4 regions of the Brevibacillus sp. RS1.1 genome follow, and region 4 is predicted to be linked to each of the others. Evidence: riboswitches for the same ligand, from Rfam matches in the RefSeq annotation. Region 4 holds a riboswitch; each other region holds the start of a gene.
The links. Region 4 has a riboswitch for cobalamin ahead of HP570_RS05885 (ABC transporter substrate-binding protein). Riboswitches for the same ligand answer to the same signal wherever they lie in the genome.
Positions count from the first base shown of each region.

Region 1: another riboswitch for cobalamin. It lies ahead of nrdI (class Ib ribonucleoside-diphosphate reductase assembly flavoprotein NrdI); the one in region 4 lies ahead of HP570_RS05885 (ABC transporter substrate-binding protein).
Region 2: another riboswitch for cobalamin. It lies ahead of HP570_RS18870 (energy-coupling factor ABC transporter permease); the one in region 4 lies ahead of HP570_RS05885 (ABC transporter substrate-binding protein).
Region 3: another riboswitch for cobalamin. It lies ahead of metE (5-methyltetrahydropteroyltriglutamate--homocysteine S-methyltransferase); the one in region 4 lies ahead of HP570_RS05885 (ABC transporter substrate-binding protein).

Region 1 covers NZ_JABSVA010000001.1:209,809-214,021, reverse strand. The annotation lists gene mnmA (tRNA 2-thiouridine(34) synthase MnmA) at 1-16, shown strand, start outside; gene HP570_RS00860 (hypothetical protein) at 38-367, shown strand; gene HP570_RS00855 (ACT domain-containing protein) at 407-919, shown strand; gene HP570_RS00850 (alpha/beta hydrolase) at 951-1,775, opposite strand; cobalamin riboswitch at 1,946-2,145, shown strand; gene nrdI (class Ib ribonucleoside-diphosphate reductase assembly flavoprotein NrdI) at 2,308-2,667, shown strand; gene nrdE (class 1b ribonucleoside-diphosphate reductase subunit alpha) at 2,654-4,213, shown strand, end outside.
Region 2 covers NZ_JABSVA010000005.1:340,871-345,083, reverse strand. The annotation lists gene HP570_RS18875 (quinone-dependent dihydroorotate dehydrogenase) at 1-964, shown strand, start outside; cobalamin riboswitch at 1,097-1,290, shown strand; gene HP570_RS18870 (energy-coupling factor ABC transporter permease) at 1,433-2,197, shown strand; gene HP570_RS18865 (energy-coupling factor ABC transporter substrate-binding protein) at 2,194-2,478, shown strand; gene cbiQ (cobalt ECF transporter T component CbiQ) at 2,475-3,272, shown strand; gene HP570_RS18855 (energy-coupling factor ABC transporter ATP-binding protein) at 3,269-4,117, shown strand; gene HP570_RS18850 (hypothetical protein) at 4,173-4,213, shown strand, end outside.
Region 3 covers NZ_JABSVA010000001.1:205,080-209,292, reverse strand. The annotation lists gene nrdE (class 1b ribonucleoside-diphosphate reductase subunit alpha) at 1-9, shown strand, start outside; gene nrdF (class 1b ribonucleoside-diphosphate reductase subunit beta) at 65-1,015, shown strand; cobalamin riboswitch at 1,102-1,300, shown strand; gene metE (5-methyltetrahydropteroyltriglutamate--homocysteine S-methyltransferase) at 1,446-3,737, shown strand; gene HP570_RS00825 (acyl-CoA thioesterase) at 3,761-4,213, shown strand, end outside.
Region 4 covers NZ_JABSVA010000002.1:69,408-73,620, reverse strand. The annotation lists gene HP570_RS05900 (ABC transporter permease) at 1-309, shown strand, start outside; gene HP570_RS05895 (alpha/beta fold hydrolase) at 366-1,136, opposite strand; gene HP570_RS05890 (M24 family metallopeptidase) at 1,261-2,355, shown strand; cobalamin riboswitch at 2,369-2,568, shown strand; gene HP570_RS05885 (ABC transporter substrate-binding protein) at 2,739-3,758, shown strand; gene HP570_RS05880 (FecCD family ABC transporter permease) at 3,783-4,213, shown strand, end outside.

The sequences.
Region 1 (4,213 bases), on a different contig from region 4:
CGATAAAGAGAACTAAGATAGACGGGGGAAGCACTCGGTGGATGCTACGAAAAAATCAAAAGTGATTATCGTTTCATTTTTGGCGGGAGCAGTTCTCTTGGCGATCATCTCTTATTTCGGGATGGCCTCCATGGGTAAAGAGCATATGGCGACGATCCAAAACGTCATCAAGGAGAACGGCGGGGTTGTAAACGCGGGTGGAGTGACAGCGGTACCGATGGATGAAAGTCCTTTTACCAATAGCGGAAAAGGCAATACCATCTACCGTATCTACTTTACGAAAGATGGGCAAACGTTGACGGCTTGGTATCGTGCTGATAACGAATCCTCCATCAAGAAAGAGCCGGAAGCGTGGATTCTGCCGTAATAACGAGGATAAACCTGACTGGGAGAGTGAAGGCATCACATGACCCAATATGCTGGATTGCGTGAACTGGCTGAACTGATTCGAAGACTCGAGCCAGAGTTAGCGGGTGCACAATTAAGTATTCTTGCTCATGAAAATAAAGAGGAAATCGCAACATTGCTAGTGGAAGGACTCGGGACAAAGATTCCTGTCCAACACAGCTCTGGCGAATATGCGAATCATTTGGCGATTTTGCGTGTAGGAGCGAACAAGTACACCTTTGCGCAAGATTGGAGAGAAGTGTACATCAGTGAAATCAATTACTGCGCTTGTCGCATACCTCCAGGGGCCCACGGATTGTTGGTTCGCCATATCGATTATCCAGGCGTGATTTATGATGTCTCACGAAAACTGGCCGAGTATCAAATTAATGTTTCCAAGTTGAATGTATCCCGCGAGCAAAAAGGGAAGAATGCCCTGCTTATCTCTGTGACTGATGAAGAGATTACACCAACGATTGTATCTGCCATCGAAGAGCTGCCCCAAATCACCAAAGTGTTATCTCTACAGTAAGCGAATCATGAAAAACAAAAACTGCCCGTTGTTAGTAGCGGGCAGTTTTTTTCGTGGCGAATCTGAGTCCTTGACTAATGAAGACTGGCAAAACGGACGAGTGATTTTCGTTGGCAAATTCCTTAAAGGAAGCCTTGATTTGGCCCTTACCCATGGAGGACAATCGTTCGATCATCGCCAGCGATTTTTCTTTGACCAAGAATCGCCCATCGTTTTCCAACTCCCCGATGGTGAGGAGTGCATGGACGTCGAGGTCATCTGTCAGCAGGCTCGGCAATTGACTCTCCTTCGCAAGCAGCACGCTCTCATTCCAGTGGATAGAGGGACTACCGGCAATATATCGCTGGAACGCGTGTGGTCTTGACAGAAGCACATGCAAGACAAATAAGCCGCCTAGCGAATGTCCCAAAATCGCTTGCTGGGTCCGATCGATGGGGAAGTCGTTTTCGATGCTAGGCTTGAGCTCCTCCTCTAAAAAGGTGAGGAACTGCTCGGCTCCCCCCATCTGTGGCCACTCGGCTCCTTTTGGGCTGTCAGGAAGCTCTGAGGCGGGAACTTCATACGTGTAATCATAGAAACGGGCAGGATGGTATGGATCGTCTGTTGGATAGCCAATCCCGACGACGATAGCAGGATACACGCCAGTTCGTTCAGGGCCACGTGATTGTATCCGTATCGCTTCGGTCATAGTGGCAAAAACAGAGTTGCCATCTAGCAAATATATGATGGGAAAGCCTGATTCCGGAGGGGGATCGGCAGGTATACTTACGAAAATGTGATAGTCACGCTCTTGATAAGTCATGATTCTACGGTATGAACGAGGTATGACGACAGGTTGATAGTCGGTGCTTTTCATGAGGGCGACTCTCCAATCTCTCCAAGGCTAACCAACACACACAAAATCTATTATATGAACGAGAACCAGAGATTGGCAATAGCCGAAAAAGGAGAATAGTTAGTTTTCGAAAAGAGCCCATACTGAGCTTGACTCCTACGATATATTGAGGTAAAGTAAGTTTTACCAACTACATATTGATGCGGTAAGGTGTTTACCAGCCAGATTTGGTAGACTTAATAGGGAAGTCGGTGAGAATCCGACGCGGTCCCGCCACTGTAATGAGAGAGCTCCATTTGCGAAAGAAGGCCACTGATCATGAAGGATCGGGAAGGTGAAAATGGAGCGATGATCCAAAAGCCAGGAGACCTGCCTAACCGCTTGCACTGTTTACCCTACGGGAGATAGGGAAGTGTTCGAGCGCTCAATTCGCATTGGTGAATTGCTAGATGGAAGTCATCACGCGCATTCGGCATGTAAACGTCGGATGCGCTTTTACTTTGGCTAAATAACATACATACAGAGTAAAAATAGCAAGGATAGGATGAGGGACATGCTAATCGCTTATGATTCAAAAACAGGAAACGTCCGACGATTCGTCAACAAAATTAATCTGCCACATGTGGAAATTGATCAAGATATGGTGCTGGACGAGCCATTCATTTTGATCACATACACGACGGGATTCGGACAAGTGCCGGAGAAGGTGGCGACGTTCCTGAAGCGAAATCATGTCCATCTGCGCGGGGTATCTGCCAGCGGCAACCGCAACTGGGGAACCAGCTTTGCCAAAAGCGCGGATACGATCGCGAGCCAATATGGCGTTCCGGTGATTTCTAAATTCGAACTGTCCGGTACCGGCCGTGACGTGGAACAATTTACGAGTGGGGTGGCAGCAATTGCGGCATATTGAATTGAACAACGAACTGATGCAGCGTGGCAACGACGGATTTTATCAACTGGAAAAGGATCGGGAGGCGGTTGCGGTCTTCATGGAAGAAGTGCAGTCCAACACGATGACTTTTGGCAGTGTCAAAGAACGCATGGACTATTTGATCGAGAATGACTTCTATGAAAACGTCTATGAAACATACACAGTTGAGCAGGTCGATGAGGTTTTCCGTTTGGCCTATGACGCCGATTTTCAATTTGCTTCGTATATGGCTATCTCCAAATTTTATAAAGATTACGCTTTGAAAACGAACGATAAATCGATGTACTTGGAGCAGTATCCAGACCGGGTGGCCGTTGTGGCACTGTCCCTTGGACAAGGTGACTTTGAGCTCGCCAAGCGTTTAACGGTCTCCATGATGGACCAACGCTTGCAGCCAGCGACACCAACCTTCCTGAACGCAGGCAAAAGCCGCCGGGGAGAAATGGTCTCCTGCTTCTTGCTCGAAATGGATGATTCACTGAATTCCATCAACTTTATTTTGGGAACTTGTATGCAGTTATCTAAAATTGGCGGCGGTGTAGCCGTGAACCTGTCCAAGCTTCGCGGACGAGGAGAGCCGATCAAAGGCGTCGAGGGCGCGGCAAAAGGTGTCATGCCCGTTCTCAAGCTGTTGGAAGATGCGTTTTCCTACGCGGATCAAATGGGGCAACGCAAAGGCTCAGGTGCAGCGTACTACAACATCTTCGGCTGGGATATCAACGAGTTTCTCGATTGCAAAAAGATCAATGCGGATGAAAAAGCCCGCATCAAAACGTTGTCCATCGGCCTGATCGTACCAAACGTGTTCTACAAGCTGGCCGAGGAAAACAAGCCATTGACTGTGTTTGCTCCGTACTCCGTGTACAAAGAATACGGTGTGCATCTGGATGATATGGACCTCGATGAGATGTACGAGGAGCTCTTGGCTAACGATCGCATCAAGAAAAAGACCGTGATGAGCGCACGCGAGATGTTGACCAAAATCGCGATGATCCAAATGGAATCGGGCTATCCGTACATCATGAACAAAACGAATGCGAACAACAACCATGCGCTGAAAGATCTCGGTTCGGTAAAAATGTCAAACCTGTGCACGGAAATCTTCCAGCTACAGGAGACTTCGACGATTGCCAATTACGGCGAGATGGATATCATCCGTCGCGATATTAGCTGCAATCTGGCATCGCTCAATATTGTCAATGTGATGGAACGCAAAATGATCCGCGAATCTGTCCACGAAGGAATCGAAGCCATTACAGCCGTGAGTGACATGACGCGTGTAGAAAACGCTCCAGGCGTTCAAAAGGCAAATCGTGAGCTGCACTCTGTAGGTCTCGGTGCGATGAATCTGAACGGATATCTGGCAAAGAACAGAATCGCTTATGAAAGTGAAGAAGCGAAAGATTTCGCCCGTACGTTCTTCATGATGATGAACTTCTACTCCTTGGAAAAAAGTATGGAAATTGCAAGGGAAACAGGCATGACCTTCTTGGGCTTTGAACAATCGGAATATGCAAAAGGCACT
Region 2 (4,213 bases), on a different contig from region 4:
GGTAAAAGACCAGCGATTGGAGAACAAGCTGTGGGGAATGACGTTTCCGAATCCAGTCGGACTTGCAGCCGGTTTTGATAAAAATGCAGAAGTTTATCATGCGTTGGGTGCTCTTGGTTTTGGGTTTGTGGAAATCGGGACATTGACGCCGCAGGGGCAGCCAGGCAATCCAAAGCCCCGATTGTTCCGATTGCCGGAACATCAAGCTGTCATTAACCGAATGGGCTTCAACAATCACGGTGCTTATCTGGCTTCCCAGCATTTGGTCGACTACGCATACTCAGATGTTCCGATTGGGATTAACATTGGGAAAAACAAAGTAACGCCGAATGAAGAAGCGGCCGTCGATTATAGCAAATGTATGGACATGCTCTATGCATACGGTCACTATTTCGTCATTAACATCAGCTCTCCAAATACCCCGAATCTTCGTGACTTGCAGGAAACGGAGAGCTTGCGTCATTTGGTGCGTGCAGTAAGAGAAAAGGCAACCGAAATGGAAGGGCGTTCCATCAAGAAAAAGCCGATCTTGCTAAAAGTAGCGCCAGACATGTCAGATGAGCACATGCGCGATGTTGTTCACGCTGCTGTAGAAGAAGGCATTTCCGGAATTATCGCTACCAATACGACACTGTCACGTGAGGCCGTTTCCGGACATCGATTTGCCGAGGAAGCGGGCGGATTGAGCGGAAGACCTCTTACAGAGCGTTCCACTGCTTGGGTGAAGGAGATTTATCAAGAAGTAGGAGACAAGGTACCAATCATCGGTGTCGGCGGTATTTATAACGGCGAAGATGCCTACGCGAAAATCCGGGCAGGAGCCAGTCTTGTTCAGGTGTATACGGGGATGATTTATCAGGGCCCAGGTATCGCCAAACAAATCAACAAAAAACTGCTCAAGCTCATGCAACGCGATGGTTTTAAACATATTAGTGAAGTAATTGGCGTAGACGCAAAAGAATAGAAAGAACAAGTACGCATAGGTCTATGGCTCCTTTGTAGCGGGTCATCGACTTATGCGTTTTTGCTTATATTCTTCCGATTTATGTAGTGATCCGGTATAATGATGTGGGACAAACATGAATTGTCAGTCAATTGCATATAGTCGGCGTTAGGTGCCTTTATGTGACACATAAAGGGTAACAGGGAATCGGGTGAAAGTCCCGAGCGGTCCCGCCACTGTAACCAGGGAGCTCTCTTTGAGAAGGAAACCACTCATCTTCGTATGGGGAAGGACAAGGAGCGCATGGATCTGGAAGCCAGGAGACCTACCTAGTAGCCACACCCACAGAACCTTCGCGGAAAGGAGCGGTGAATACGAGGCAATGAGGCTGTCTAGTCAGTCTGTTGTTTTGTGTGCACATCTCGTCCACTGATGGATGGGATTTTTTTGTTTGGAGGAAAGAATGAAAGTCAGTGAAGGAGGATAAACATGAATCGATCTCGTCTCGTATCTACTTGTTTGATGATCGCGGGCTTTGTCTTGTATTTTTTGCTCAATGAACCTGAGACAGGACATGCAATGCACATCATGGAAGGGTATTTGCCATTATCCTGGGCCTTATTTTGGTGGGCTGTGTTCTTGCCATTCTTTATTCTTGGGATTCGCTCGATTAACAAGATTGTAAAAGAACATCCCGAGATGAAGCTCCTTATTGGCGTTGCAGGAGCATTTGCATTTGTTTTATCTGCATTGAAAATCCCTTCGGTTACAGGCAGCAGCTCTCACCCGACTGGAACGGGCCTTGGCGCCATTATGTTTGGGCCTTTTGCGATGTCTGTGTTAGGGAGTATGGTGCTCTTGTTTCAAGCCTTGCTTTTGGCGCATGGAGGTTTGACTACGCTAGGGGCAAATGCTGTATCTATGGCAGTAGTAGGACCCATGGTGGCATACGGAATCTATCGGTTGATCATGAAAGTGGCCGGAAGTCAGCGTCTGGCGGTTTTTGCGGCGGCGGCTTTGGCTGATCTCGCTACCTATGTGGTGACTTCGCTTCAACTGGCACTCGCATTTCCAGCTGAATCTGGCGGAGTGTTGGCTTCGTTTGCCAAATTCGCAGGAATTTTTGCGTTCACGCAAGTACCGCTCGCTATCAGTGAAGGTCTGTTGACCGTTCTTGTTTGGAACTGGTTGTTATCTTATAACGCAAAAGAGCTTACACAGCTTCGTTTGCTCAAACGGGAGGAATCGCTGTGAAAAAAGGATGGAACTGGCTTTTACTCTTGGGGGTAATCGTACTGGCTACTGTCCCGCTGTTACTGGTGCAGGACTCGGAATTTGGCGGCGCAGACGGCGTGGCGGAGGAAGCGATCAAGGAAATCGCTCCGAACTACGAACCATGGTTTCAACCGCTAATAGAACCGCCAGGGGGAGAGACGGAGAGTCTATTGTTTGCGGTGCAGGCGGCGTTGGGAGCGGGAGTGGTTGGCTACGCCGTGGGCTTGTACAAAGGTCGGTTGGATAAACGCAAAAAATGAACGGGTTGCAGCTTGATTCTCTCTCTTATCAAAACAGGCTAAAACATCTGCCGCCAGCTCATAAGCTATTGCTGGCGAGTGCAATGCTACTGCTCGTCCTGGTGGGACATGTATGGATGCAGATGGCGGTCGTGGTTTGGATGACGGTATGGGTAGTGGTGTATGCCCGTATTCCTGTCCGAATCTACTGTGCCTTTATGATCGTGTCACTCTCGTTTTTCGCGGCGGGGCTCCCTGCTCTATTGATTGAAGGAGTGAGAGCAGGAGGAGTACAGGTACAGGTCGCGGCAGCATGGGAATTCGGTACGTATGTGCTCTATGTGCCGATGTCCTCCTTCAGTAAAGTTTGGATTTTATTTTGGCGGACCATGGCGAGCTTATCTTGCTTTGCTTTCCTTTTGTTTACCGTGCCGTTTGCCGAAATCTTGCAGGTGCTTCGCCGGCTTCATATGCCTGTTCTTGTGACTGATTTATTAATGATCATGTATCGGTTTATTTTTGTGTTGGTAACGATTTCTCACCAGCTCTGGATTGCCCAACGTTCGCGCGGAGGTCATCGCGGCTTCCGGGCGACACTTCGGGATGCAGGGGTTCTCGTTGCGCAATTGTTTGTCAGAGCGATGCGCAAATACGAAGCCCTGCACAAAGGAATGGCGGCAAGAGGTTTCGGGGAGAGCATGCAGGTGCTCTCGTTTCATTCCCATGCCCGCTCGCGCCGCTATGAGTGGGAATCAATCGCAGGCTGTATGCTGCTGGTGCTGCTTGAGTGGTGGACAGGAGGTTGGCGGTTATGACATCACGGTTGTTGGAGTTCATCGATTTGCAGTACACGTATCCAGGAGGGCGGGGACCAGTCCTGTCAGGGCTGTCCTTATGGATTCCAGAGGGGAAAAAATGTGTTCTTTTGGGGCGGAATGGCTGTGGGAAGTCGACCCTGTTCTTGCATGGAAACGGGATCATCGAGCCTCAGAAGGGACAGGTGCTGTGGAAGGGGAAACCCATTGTCTACAAACGAGCCGCATTGCAAGAGATGACGCAAAAGGTAGGCTTGGTCTTTCAAGATCCCGAGCATCAGTTGATCGCAAGCACAGTCGCGGAAGATATATCCTACGGTTTATGCAATCAGAAGCTGCCTGTGGACGTAATCCGGGCAAAGGTAGAAAAGGTGCTGGATGCATTCGGGTTAAGAGAGCTGGCAGAAGCTCCAATTCATCATTTGAGCCTGGGACAAAAACGGAGACTGGCACTCGCGGGGGTCATGGTCATGGAGCCCGAGCTTTTGCTGTTGGACGAGCCAACTGCGTATCTGGATCGCTACCAGACCAAAAATTTGCTGCGGGAGCTCGATGCTATTCACCGGCAAGGAACGACTGTTTTGATGGCAACACACGATATGGATATTGCGTTTGAATGGGCCGAGTGGATTTGCATCATGGATGAAGGCAGGCTTGTGTTCGCGGGAGATCCGCAGGAGGCATTGGAAAACAGAGACATGCTGGAAAGCCTTCATCTGGGTATGCCGTTGCTCGTGGATGTGTGGGAGGCACTGCCTGAGCAGTGGAAGCGAGAGTTGGGCGGAAGTATTCCACGTTCGGTCGACGAGCTGCGAAAAATGCTAAGTGTTCAGCGGGTATGGTGAATGGAGTGGGCGCTTTCGGGTAAGCTAACCCCAAAAAGCCATGGAGGTACGCAGTATGGAACATGACTCTGTCTCGAGTTCATCTGTCCCGAATCA
Region 3 (4,213 bases), on a different contig from region 4:
GCAGTTTAGTGAAGTCGATTCATATAAGGAAAAGCATCAAGCAAAAAGAGAAGAGGAACGCCATATGAAAGCAGTCAATTGGAACAGGCCGGACGACGATTTTACGATGACGTTTTGGAATCAAAACATCATGCAGTTCTGGACGGATGATGAGATTCCGTTGTCAGATGACAAGATGGCCTGGATGGAGCTCAGTGCGACTGAACGGGATACGTATAAAAAAGTATTGGGCGGCCTCACCTTGCTGGATACGGTTCAGGGTGGAGTAGGGATGCCGAAGATCATGGAGCATGTCGATGGACTGCAAAGAAAAGCGGTTCTCGCCTTCATGGGCATGATGGAGCAAATCCATGCCAAATCGTACAGCAGTATTTTTACAACGCTGGCATCAACAGAGGAGATTGACGGTATTTTTTCGTGGGTAGAAAACAATCCACATCTGCAAAAGAAAGCGGCCCTCATCTCCAAACGCTATCAAGAAATTGAGAAACCGAAAGACTTGTACATGGCGATGGTAGCGTCCGTCTTCCTGGAAAGCTATCTGTTTTACAGCGGCTTCTTCTATCCGCTCTATTTGGCGGGGCAAGGAAAGATGACAAGCAGCGGGGAAATTATCGACCTGATTGTTCGTGACGAGAGCATCCACGGACTCTATGTCGGTGTTCTCGCGCAAGAAGTCTATCAAGGCCTGAGTGTGGTCGAGCAGACCGCAGCAAAAGAGGAGCTGTATGCCCTTTTGCACGAGCTGCAAGAAAATGAAGAGGCCTATACGACTTCGTTGTATACCGAAATCGGATTGGCTGACGAGGTTCATGCCTACGTGCGCTACAACGCGAACAAAGCTTTGATGAATCTGGGGCTGGACCCGCTATTCCCGGAGGAAGAAGTGAACCCGATTGTGCTGAACGGCATTCGTACGCAGACGAAGCAGCATGACTTCTTCTCGAAAAAAGGAAATGGTTATGTCCGTACACTAAACGTAGAGCCGTTGACGGACGATGATTTTAGATTTTAGTATGACAAAAATTGGATTCTGTGTTACTGTATGAACAGTATGCTGCCCTGCTCGTTTTCTGGGGCACTTCATAGAACCATGATAATTTCATAGGAGTGGGAACAGGTTCTTTGGTTATCAAAATCAACCAAGGATGAAAAGGGAAGTCGGTGAGAATCCGACACGGTCCCGCCACTGTATGAGGGGAGTCGGCACATTTATTAGCCACTGATCCAAACGGATTGGGAAGGTATGTGCAGATGATGATCCCAAAGTCAGGAGACCTGCCTGTTTCGACGACACTGCTTAACCTACGGGAGATAGGGAGGTGTTAGGATGCTGTGATCTCAGTGCTTATTTGGCATTTCTAACGTTCTTTTTGATCGTTGGAGATGCCTTTTTTATTGGGCGGATTCAAGTCAAGATCGAATGAAGAATGGAGAGGAAGCTCATGAAAAGCAGCAATTTGGGATATCCACGGATCGGGAAGAACCGCGAGTGGAAAAAGGCATTGGAAGCATTTTGGGCAGGCAGCATCGATGAGGCAAGCCTGGTACAGCAAATGGAGCAAATCCGTCACCAAAACCTGTTACGTCAGCAGGAAAAAGGGGTCGAGCTGATCCCTGTGGGTGACTTTACGTACTACGATCACATGCTGGATATGGCTGTGATGTTTGGAATGGTCCCCAAGCGCTATGAATACGAGGGAGGCCCGGTTTCATTAGCCACTTACTTCGCCATGGCTCGCGGTTCGAAGGAAGCTGTCGCCAGCGAAATGACGAAATGGTTTAACACGAACTACCATTACATCGTCCCGGAGTTCGGTGAAAGACAACCAGCCATAACCGAGAACAAGCCTCTCCAGGCCTATTTAGAGGCCAAAGAAAAGTATGGCATCATCGGAAAGCCTGTTATTGTAGGCCCGTATACGTTTGTCAAATTGTCTAAAGGATATGAGAAAAACGAATTTGAGATCATCGTGGATCAACTCGTTCCGCTCTACATAGACGTTCTCCGGGAGTTAGAGCTGCACGGCGTGGAATGGGTGCAAATCGATGAGCCTGCATTTGTACTGGATGTCTCTGAGCAAGAACGCGCCATCATCAAGCGTATCTATACGCAAATCGGTCAAGCACTACCGCATCTACAATGCATGTTGCAAACCTATTTTGAAGCGGTGGATTGGTACAAGGAGCTAGTTTCCTTACCGGTAAAAGGAATCGGTCTTGATTTTGTACACGGAGCGAAGCGCAATTTGACTCATCTGAAAACACACGGGTTTCCAGCAGACAAGATTCTCGCAGCGGGAATCATCGACGGTCGTAACATATGGCGTGCGTCCATTGAGGAGAAATGGGAGCTGGTCAATGAAATTTCCGAGATCGTTCCACTCGAAAAGCTGTGGCTGCAACCGTCTAGCAGTTTGTTGCACGTTCCTGTAACAGTTGAAGCAGAGAGCGAATTGCCAGAGGAAGTCGTGTCTGCATTGGCGTTTTCCGACGAAAAACTAGGGGAAGTACAGCTTTTAGTCCAAGGATTCCGATATGGTAAGTACGTCATTTCAAAAGAGATCGCTCAAAATGAAGCGGACTTGCTGAAGCTCGCTTTATCTCCAGCAAGGAATCGTCAAGATGTGAAGAATGCTTTACGTCAAATCGCTGCTGTCAAACTTGAAAGAAGTGTTCCTTATCTCGAACGTCGAGAGATTCAACAAAATACGTGGAAGTTGCCACTGTTACCAACGACCACAATCGGTAGTTTCCCGCAGACGGCGGAGGTTCGTCAAGCTCGACAGCAGTTTAAAAAAGGGAACTGGACAGTGGAGCAATACGACGCTTTCATTCAGGCGCAAATCAAGGAATGGGTCAAAATACAAGAAGAGCTCGGTCTGGATGTCCTCGTCCATGGTGAGTTCGAACGAACAGATATGGTTGAGTATTTTGGCGAAAAGCTCGATGGCTTTTTGTTCACGAAAAACGGCTGGGTGCAGTCATATGGCTCGCGTTGCGTGAAGCCACCTGTTATTTACGGAGATGTGGAGTTTGTGGCACCAATGACGGTCAAAGAAAGTGTGTATGCAAAATCATTGACCGCCAAACCAATGAAGGGTATGTTAACGGGCCCAGCAACTATTCTGAATTGGTCGTTTGCTCGAGACGATGTCTCCAGACAAGAAGTGTGCGAACAAATCGCGTTGGCATTGCGAAAAGAGGTAGAAGCCTTGGAAGAAGCGGGGATTCTCATGATTCAAGTCGATGAACCAGCGTTGCGCGAAGGACTTCCGCTCAAAAAAGAAGAGCAAGCAGCTTATCTCGAGTGGGCTGTCAGAGCGTTTCGTCTAGCGACTTCCACTGTTGCGCCGAGCACCCAGATTCATACACATATGTGCTATTGCGAATTCCATGATTTCATGGACGTCATCAGCGAACTCGATGCAGATGTGATCTCGATTGAAACCTCACGTAGCCACGGAGAACTCGTGTCTGTGTTCGAAACAGGTACGTATGATAAAGGCATCGGGCTCGGCGTATATGATATCCATAGCCCCCGAGTTCCAGCTGTTTCAGAAATGGAAGATATGGTAGCACGAGGCGTACAAGTACTGCCACCGGACCAATTTTGGATAAACCCGGATTGCGGGCTGAAGACGAGAGGAAGAGAAGAAACCGTTCAGTCATTACGAAACATGGTTGCGGCAACGAAGGCGATTCGGAATCGTTTGACAGCTCAGTCGGGAAGGTGAACGCGATGAGAGGAGCCACACAAATGATGACAGAAGCACGACCGATCCAACAATCGAGAACCTTTTTGACTGATCTCGTCTTTCCGCCGGATACCAATCACCACCATACCATTTTCGGTGGAAAAGTCATGGCCTATGTAGATAAAATCGCCTGCATCGCAGCTATGCGACATTGCCGTAAGCCTGTTGTCACCGCGTCGAGCGATTCCTTCGATTTTCTTGCGCCAATCAAGACAGGGGAAGCGATCAACCTGGAGGCATATGTGACCTGGACCCATAAGACATCGATGGAAGTATTCGTGAGAGTGGAAGCGGAGAACTTGTTGACTGGGGAAAAGCGCATGACAGCACGCGCGTATCTGACGATGATTGCCCTCGACGATCAAGGAAAGCCGACGATCGTACCTGGTGTTATTCCTGATACTGAGGAAGAGCGCATACAGTATGAAAAAGCGAAGGAACGCCATGTATTGAGA
Region 4 (4,213 bases):
ATCGGAATGAAAAATTCCCGGATTATCATGCAGCATATTTTGCCGAACAGCCTCGCACCAATCATTGTGACCGGGACGATGGGGATCGCAACAGCAATTATTGAAGCAGCTGCACTTGGCTTTCTCGGACTGGGAGCACAAGCACCAGAACCAGAATGGGGAAAAATGCTCGCTGATTCACGTCAGTACATTCAGAAAGCACCATGGACCGTTATTTTTCCAGGGCTCTCTATTATGCTGACAGTTCTCGGCTTTAACTTAATTGGGGACGGCTTGCGTGATGCACTCGACCCGCGGATGAAGAGCTAGTCCAATCACAAAAAGACAGAAGGGAATGGAGATACCATCCTTCTGTCTTTTCTTATTTACCCTTCTTCCATGAAGGTGCGGCACAACTGATTGAGTGCAGGTGCAGCTTTCGTAATGACTTGATGCTTTACGTTTGGGATTATTTCAAGTCTTGCCTTTGGCAATTTCATTGTCAGCATTTGCGCATAATGATGAATACGTTTATCTTGTCCGCCATAGGCAAGTAAAATCGGAAGCTGGATGTTGCCCAGGCGCTCTGTACATTGATAGCGGTGTCCGGCAGTATAAAGGTATTTTAAGCTGGTGGGATCTGTTTTGGAGGCGTGCGCCGTCCATTTTTCCCGCATTTCTGGGCTATTGACATGTGAGGAGGCAATGGAACGGGCAAGAAGAGGGACTCCGTGAAGCATCGACAACGCTCGTGCCATCCAAAATCGTCCATGCAAATACAGGTCATTCACTTCGGAAAAACCGCTCACGAGTATACCGCCTCGCGCATGATCAGGATAACGAAGGCAATATTCAAGGGCGATAGAAGCACCTTGGGAGTACCCCAAAATAAAGGGACGCTCAATGCCGAGAGACGGGATCAGCTTATGGAGTCGTTCTGCCAATTCCCCAATAGAATAGGGCTTCTCCATGGGCGAACTGTCACCATGTCCGGGCAAATCAGGGACAATGAGCTGATAAGTATCTGCGAGTGTTTGCTGATAAACAAAATTGATAGAGCCGATGCATGGCGCATGGATACACAATAACGGCTGGCCTTTCCCCGATATGTGAAAAGCAAACTGCTTGCCATCCTGATGGACGAGTATTTGTTCCATTTTCGTTTTCACCCCACCCTTAGGTTGTCCGATCCGAAGTAGATTTTGCAATTGAACTCTTCTTTTTTTGATGGGGAAGTGGTATTCTCGCAATAGAATAATTGGTGAAAGCAGGGTGAAGAAGTTGTTTCAAGAGCGCATTTCGAAGCTCCACACGTTTTTGACAGAGCAAGAGCTGAACGCGGTGTTGATTACCTCTCCCAAGCACGTCTACTATTTGACCGGATTTTTTACTGACCCGCATGAACGTTTTATGGGTCTTGTTATTCCTGCTGAAGGAAAGCCTTCTTTAATTGTACCTGCTCTTGATCGTGAGGCAGCAGCAGAGGCTTCGTTCGTTCAAGATATCCATACACATACGGATATCCAAAACCCGTATGAAATCCTCAAGCAAGTGTTGCCAGCGAACTTGGCGAAGCTCGGCATTGAAAAAAGTCATATGACTGTCGAGCGCTATGAAGCACTTGGACAAGTTGTTCTGGCGTCGAGCTATGTGGACGTGGAAGAGCCACTGCGTGAAATGCGTTTGATCAAATCTCCGGATGAAGTGGATCGTCTGAAGCATGCTGTTCAGTTGGTCGAAGATTCCTTGCGGGAGACCCTGAAAAAAGTCAAGACAGGCATGACCGAGACAGAAATCGTAGCTGAGCTGGAATTCCAGATGAAGCGCTTGGGCGCAGAAGGTCCATCCTTTACGTCCATGGTATTGGCAGGGGAGAAGTCCGCTTTGCCACATGGGAAGCCAGGAACGCGCCAGGTGCAAGAAGGCGACTTGCTTTTGTTTGATATCGGGGTAGCTGCGAACGGATATGTATCCGATATTACTCGTACCTTTGCTGTTGGCGAGATCAGTGCCCAGCTACAAGAAATTTACGAGACAGTTTTGGCTGCCAACGAAGCGGCAATTGCTGAGATTCGTCCGGGTGTGACCTTTGCGCATTTGGATAAAACCGCTCGCGATGTTATCACCGCAAAAGGCTACGGAGAATACTTCATGCACCGCCTTGGGCATGGACTAGGGATGGATGTACATGAATATCCGTCTGTTCACAGCCAGAACCAAGAAGTGCTTCGTCCAGGAATGGTCTTTACCATCGAGCCGGGCATCTATTTGCCAGGAGTAGGCGGCGTGCGAATTGAAGACGATGTCTTGGTTACGGAAACAGGCGTTGAAATACTCACGCAGTTCCCGAAAAAACTAACTTCTATCAACCAATGAAGAAGTTGGAAAAATTGAATACGTATCGAATGGTGCTGGATGGCATATGCCGTCAGCTTAAAAGGGAAGTCCGGTGAGAAACCGGCGCGGTCCCGCCACTGTAACGAGGAGCGCCTAGCGAATAGCCACTGTTTTTTGCGAGACAAAAAATGGGAAGGTAGCTGGGTGTGTTGATCCGTAAGCCAGGAGACCTGCCATGCGATCATTTACAATCGACCCACGAGGATGGGGCAGATGTGGAAACAGTCTATGAAAGGGCGCCTTTGCGCCTGTTATGGCTATATCTACGTTTGTCATGCACCTCCCGATTGAAATGGGGGGTGCTTTTTTGTGGGAACATTTGGTCTCATTTCATAATTTACATACAGAAAAGGGGATTACAGATGGTGAAGGCAAACAAAACAAAAACAGTGATGAAAGGACTAGGACTAGGCATCATGACGGCCGTCATGCTTATGGTTTCGGCATGTGGCTCCACTACGACAACACAAGCTCCAGCCAAAACAGAACAAGCGGCTGCTCCTGCAGCAGAGAGCAAGCCTGTAACATTAACCAATAATGGTATCGAAATGACCTATCCAAAAGCACCTGAGCGTGCCGTGACATTGAACCAACACGTAACCGAAATCATGCTGGCATTGGGCCTGGCTGATAAAATGGTCGGAACCGCTTACCTAGACGATAAAATCCTTCCAGAGTTAAAACTAGAATACGACAAGATTCCGGTACTGTCTGACAAGTATCCTACGAAAGAAGTGCTGCTGGCAGCGAACCCAGACTTCGTGTACGCCGGATGGAAAAGCGGATTCGGCGAAAAGGGCGTAGGATCGATGCAGGATTTGGAAAAGGTCGGCATCAAATCGTACCTGCAAGAATCGTCTAGCAAGCCTGGTCCAACGATCGACGATGTGTTCGCGGATATTACGAACATCGGACGCATTTTCCGTGTGGAGGACAAAGCCAATGATTTGATCCATAAAATGAAGAGTGAAATGGATCAAACGATTAGCAAAATCGGCAAGGTGGACGAGCCACTTAAAGTGTTCGTGTACGACAACGGGGAAGATAAGCCATTCACAGCAGCCAACAATTACATGACGTCCTTAATCAAGACGGCTGGCGGCAAGAACATTTTTGACGATATTCAAAAGGGGTGGGCAGAGGTCAGTTGGGAACAAGTAGTGAGTCGCAATCCGGACGTGATTATTGTCATAGACTACGGGGACAGAACTGTTGAGCAAAAACGCAATTTCCTTTTGACCAAAAAAGAACTGGCAGATATTCCAGCGATTAAAAATCAACGACTGGTTGTATTGCCGTTGTCTGCGGCTTCTGAAGGCGTTCGAGCACCGATTGCTCTGAAAATTTTGGCGGAAGGACTCTACCCGGATAAATTCAAATAGAGTACGCCCCTTTTAAGGGAGGGAATAGCACTGCAACAGATCAAGTTACCTTCTATCATCATTACTTTATTGGTTGGACTCTTCCTCTCGATTACGTTCGCAGTTACGCTGGGATCGGTGGAGATTAAACCGACTACGGTATGGAAAATCGCCTTATCAAAAATTCCGATGTTGACCCAATGGATTGAGGTGGACTGGTCCAAAGGGGAGCAAACAATTATTTGGGATATTCGCTTTCCGCGTGTACTCTTGGGGGCGATCGTCGGCGCAGGTCTGTCTGTCGTGGGAGTAGCGATCCAATCGTTAGTTCGCAACTCCCTGGCGGACCCGTATGTGTTAGGCGTATCTTCAGGTGCTTCCGTTGGAGCTACTTCGGTAATTATTTTCGGAGCATTCAGCATGTACGGGCAGTATGCGTTAACCTTTGGCGCTTTTACAGGCTCCCTCGTGTCCAT